2 regions of the Mesorhizobium sp. P160187 genome follow, and region 1 is predicted to be linked to the other one. Evidence: riboswitches for the same ligand, from Rfam matches in the RefSeq annotation. Region 1 holds a riboswitch; the other holds the start of a gene.

Evidence for each region. Region 1 has a riboswitch for thiamine pyrophosphate ahead of thiB (thiamine ABC transporter substrate binding subunit). Riboswitches for the same ligand answer to the same signal wherever they lie in the genome.
Region 2: it holds a riboswitch for thiamine pyrophosphate, as region 1 does, so the genes downstream of both, AC3CCE_RS29500 (YkoF family thiamine/hydroxymethylpyrimidine-binding protein) here and thiB (thiamine ABC transporter substrate binding subunit) in region 1, are expected to answer to the same signal.

Annotation. Positions count from the first base shown of each region.
Region 1 is NZ_JBYMDX010000003.1:1,313,625-1,315,999, forward strand. Features, by position in the region: gene thiP (thiamine/thiamine pyrophosphate ABC transporter permease) at 1-95, opposite strand, end outside; gene thiB (thiamine ABC transporter substrate binding subunit) at 316-1,323, opposite strand; TPP riboswitch at 1,367-1,481, opposite strand; gene AC3CCE_RS09750 (thiamine diphosphokinase) at 1,644-2,303, shown strand; gene AC3CCE_RS09755 (ABC-F family ATP-binding cassette domain-containing protein) at 2,305-2,375, shown strand, end outside.
Region 2 is NZ_JBYMDX010000005.1:969,674-972,048, reverse strand. Features, by position in the region: gene AC3CCE_RS29505 (IS256 family transposase) at 1-56, shown strand, start outside; gene AC3CCE_RS29500 (YkoF family thiamine/hydroxymethylpyrimidine-binding protein) at 520-1,128, opposite strand; TPP riboswitch at 1,119-1,231, opposite strand; gene AC3CCE_RS29495 (hypothetical protein) at 1,451-1,552, shown strand; partial or broken gene AC3CCE_RS29490 (GSU2403 family nucleotidyltransferase fold protein) at 1,540-1,629, shown strand; gene AC3CCE_RS29485 (hypothetical protein) at 1,675-1,830, shown strand; gene AC3CCE_RS29480 (hypothetical protein) at 2,081-2,332, shown strand.

The DNA.
Region 1 (2,375 bases):
TCGCGGATAAGGCCGGCGAAGGCGCCACCGATCAGCAGCGCGATTGCCGCAAGCGCGACAATGCCGGCCGTGATGCGGGGGTCAGAGCGTTGCACTCTTTACCGGGCGTCGCGTTCCTTCGCGCCCCCCTCTGTCCTGCCGGACATCTCCCCCACGAGGGGGGAGATTGGCGGTTTTAGCGCTCCGCTCATTCCTGCAGCTTCGGAGATTGGCGAAAGTCAACGTAAAGGCCAATCTCCCCCCTCGTGGGGGAGATGTCCGGCAGGACAGAGGGGGGCGCCGTAGAGCACTCATCTTTTGACTATACAGCCAAATCTACTTGCTCATCACCGCCAGCCATTCATCCACCCAGGCCTTGCGATTTGCCGCGACCTCTTCCGGGCTGAACAGCAAGGTCTTCGCCGGCTTGACCAGCCTATCAAAAGCCGGATTGAGCGGCTTGTCGGTTTTCCCGGCAGGGAACATCCAGTTGGTCTCCGGAATGACATCCTGGAATTTCGGCCCGGTCATGAAGGCCAGGAACTTCGCCGCCAGCGGATTCTTCGCGCCCGTGGTGGTGATGCCGGCGACCTCGATCTGCAGATACTCGCCTTCCTCGAACGAGGCCGCCTGGTAGCGCCCGGTGTTCTCCGCCACCATGTGGTAGGCCGGCGACGTCGTATAGGAAAGCACCATCGGCGCCTCGCCCTTGGTGAACAGGCCGTAGGCCTCGCTCCAGCCCGGCGTCACCGTCAGCACTTTGCCCTTGAGTTTCGCCCAGGCTTCCGGCGCCTTGTCGCCATAGACCGACTTAACCCACAGCAGCAGGCCAAGGCCCGGCGTCGACGTCCTCGGATCCTGGATGACGATCTTGTCGGCGGCATCGCCCTCGACCAATTCCTTCAGGCTCTTCGGTGGGTTCTTCAGCTTCTCGGTGTCGTAGACGACGGCGAAATAGCCATAATCGTAGGGCACGAAAGTGTCGTCGCTCCAGCCGCCCGGCACGTTGTTTTCAGCCACCGCGCCATGTGGGACAAACAGGCCGGAAGCCTTGGCTTCCGCGGTGAGGTTGGTGTCGAGGCCAAGCACGATATCGGCTTTGGTCGACGCACCTTCGAGCTTGACGCGATTGAGCAGCGCGACGCCGTCGGCCACCGAGACGAAGTCGACGCTGCAGCCACACTCGGCCTCGAATTCCTTCTTCACCTGGGGGCCTGGACCCCAGTCGGCAGTGAAACTCTCATAGGTATAGATCGTGAGTTTTTCCTGCACGCACGCAGGGCTTGCCAGTAGCGAAACAGCAAGCCCAAGCGCTGGGACAAGACGGGACAAAAAAATGCGCATCGGCGCCTCCTTCATTCGTGTTGAAAGGAATTGAGGCGTCGGGCTGTCCGAAGCGTCTAATCCCTCCGCCGGTACAAACCGGATCAGGTTCAGCGGGTTGGCGAGACTGCCTCTCAGCCGGTCCGCGAAGATCGCGTCCGGCACCCCGTTAGAGCGTTTCGACACATAGGCCCGGCCAAGGTGCCACGCAAGTGGAAGTTTGCCCGAGCGTGATCCCGGAAAGTGGAATCCGTTTCCGGAAAAAGATCATGCTCCAACAAAGAGTGACGGTGCCGCTCGGCCTTCCGTTTCGTCGGCGGGGCTGGTAAGGGCCAGCGGATATGAGCACATTCACCATCCTGCTTGGCGGCGATCTCGTCCGCACGCCGCGGCTCGACCGCCAGGTCGCGGGCACGCGCGTCATCGCCGCCGACGCCGGCATCGATCATGCCCGCCTGCTCGGCGTGATGCCGGAGCTGTGGGTCGGCGATTTCGATTCCGTGCCGGCGGACCTGCCTGCCGATCTCGCCGCCGTGCCGCGGGAGGTGTTTCCTCCCGAAAAGGACAAGACCGATGGCGAACTGGCGATCGCGGCGGCATTGGAACGCGGCGCCACCAGCCTGGTGCTGGCCGGCGCTTTCGGCGGCAAGCGCGCCGACCACGCCTTCCTCCATCTGGCGCTCAGCCTGCGGCTGGCCGAGGCCGGCACAAAATTGCTGTTGACCAGCGGAGCGCAGGAAGGCGCCCCTCTGCTGCCTGGCAAGGCCGGCTTCGACTATGCCGACGGAACGCTGTTTTCGGTGCTCGGCTTTTCCGATCTTTCGGGCCTCACCGTGTCCGGCGCGAAGTGGCCGCTCGACCATGTCGAGGTCGTGTTCGGCTCGTCGCTGACCATCTCGAACGAGGTCAAGTCCAACACGACCGGGGGCGGCCTCGAAATCGCGCTCGGCCATGGCCGCGCGCTGCTGCTCGCCCACCCCTACCCCTTGCCTGAAAGCTGACATGGCCCCGCCCCTTCTCAACCTCGACGGCATAAGACTGACCTTTGGCGGCACGCCGCTGCTCGATGGCGC
Region 2 (2,375 bases), on a different contig from region 1:
TCAATATGGACGTCCTGCGCGAGCACAAGAAGCTCGCTCTGCGCCAAGCCGCATGACCAGCATCATGGCCGCCCCATTTTGCAGAACTTGACGCACACAACCGCGCGACGGCGCCGGCAGCATGATGGGGGCAGCGCCGCCATAGCGGGCGTAGAGCTCCCAGGCCGCGAGGAGCAGGGCGAAGGCGCAGGCGGCGGGGATGGTCTTGGCGATGGCTGCGGCTAATCTCCCCCCTCGAGGGGGAGATGTCGCCGAAGGCGACAGAGGGGGTCGTCTCGCATAGAGCGGCCACGCCTTGCCGATGCGAAAAGGACGTCGGCGCTCCACGCGGTGGGACCCCCTCTGGCCTGCCGGCCATCTCCCGCTCGAGGGGGGAGATTCGTGGGCATCGCGGTCTTCGCCAATCGCCAATGGCTCCCCTCCTCTTTGTGCTGAGGGGTCAGGGGCATCTCCTCCACGCAATGGGTCAGATAAACCAGCCACGGCAACATCCTCAAGGAACGACGCTTGAGCCGCGGCTCAGACGGCGCTCGGGCTGTTCGCCGAGATCGTGATGTCGAGGGTGACGTGGCCGGCGCCGGGGCCGAAGCGGCAGAAGGCCTCGTTGAGCGTGGCAAACACGGCACCGGCATCGCCACGAAATTTGGTGCAGAAGTTCTTTGAGCGCTCAAAGACGCCGGACTGTTTCAGGAAATCGATGCAGCCGTAGATCTCGTCCATATGGTCGCCCGTGCCCATAACGTAGAGCGAGAACTGCGCCGCCACCGGCTGGCCGGTCGACGGCGTGGCCTGGACAGCGCGGATCGCGGCGATCTTGCGCTCGTCCAGCGGAATGGCGGGGCCGCCGGTCTCGTCGGAGCGGCAGATCGGATCGTCGGGCTCGCCCGGACAGCCGCGCGAGACCGCTGCCGAAAGCACGCAGTGCTTGCCGCTTCTGGCCGCCGCGACGAACAGGTCGCGCATGGCGGGAAACAGCACCTCGGGCGGCCCGACCATAAGCGTCGAGATGTCGTCGGTTTCGATCCGCAGCCGGTCGCGCCACGGATCGAGCGCGCCGAGCGCGCCAAGGATGACGCCGACGAAATCGTCGGTCATGGGATAAAGGGAAATCTGTGCGCCTGAAAACATCGCCCGCCTCGCTCCGCTGGTATTATCCAGATCAGCTTTAGGGTCCGAAGGCTTGCCGCCCTCATCTCAGCCCCGACCATACGGAGCACCCCTGTGGATGAGCGGGTTAAAGCATTGTTCGCGACATTGGGGAAGCCGTTTGTTGAAGGCACTGCGGCAAAGTGTTTTGGGCCAGACGGGCCGGGCGCCCGGGCGTTCAGAGCGACTCGTCAGTTCGTTGCGTTATAAGATTTCCACGAATTTCTTATAACTGCGTTGGAATTCAAGCTGATAAACGTAATTATAAGAAAACGGCAGAGCCTCCGCCCAGCCCTTACGGTTTCTGGATTTCCTTATCCGCGACCCCATCCGAACTGTGCTGCTGCATCGCTCGGGCTTGCCTGTGCTGGTCCCCTCGCCCAGCGCTAAGCCATCCACAAGCTGATCGTCGCCTCGCGACGCGGGCCGAGCGCTGGCGCCAAGCGGGAGAAGGATCTCCATCAAGCGCGCCTGCTGACCCAAGCGCTCGAAGCCACACGTCGCCAGGACGACCTTGCCTTCGCCTTCATGGAAGCGTGGGACAAGGGCGAAAACTGGCGCGAGACGATCCGGCGCGGCTTGAACCTGTTCGACGCCGACACGAGGGAAACAGTCAACACCATCCTGGGAAAAGCCCTCCGCGAAATTGGTGCGACTCCTGAAGGATTCACGATGCGTGATTAGCTGAAGCGACCGCTGCTATATTCATTGCCATCGTCCCAACCGTACGAAATTGGCTTGACGCTGATTCGTACATAAAGTACGATATCTCTTTTCGCAGAGAGGAATGTCCTTGAGCACAGCGAACCATGTTGCCTTCGCCGATCTCTCTCGTCCTTTGCTGTCACCCCCGTCGTTGCCGCCGCCTTTGTTGCCGCCCCCTTTGTTGCCCTTGTCATTCGATCAGTGCGAACGCCTCGCCGGGGCTTGGCGAATGGCTAGCCAGGACATCGCCGACGACATCCGCTTCATCCGCCAATATCTGAAAGTCGTTGCCGAGAAGAACGAGAGGCTGTCGACCGGCACCCTTGTTCACAGCCGCGCCTATGTCGAGGCCTGCGCCGGCTGGCTGCCACAGACCGTGACGCGCTATCTGCGCCACCTGCGCCAGATCACCGAATGCGAACTGGCTATGACAGCTGCCGGGATTCGCTTTGCGCTGTCGAGTTATGCCTGGGAGGCATGAGGGGCGGCTGTCGCCAAACACAAGGAATTGCGCTGCCCGTCGC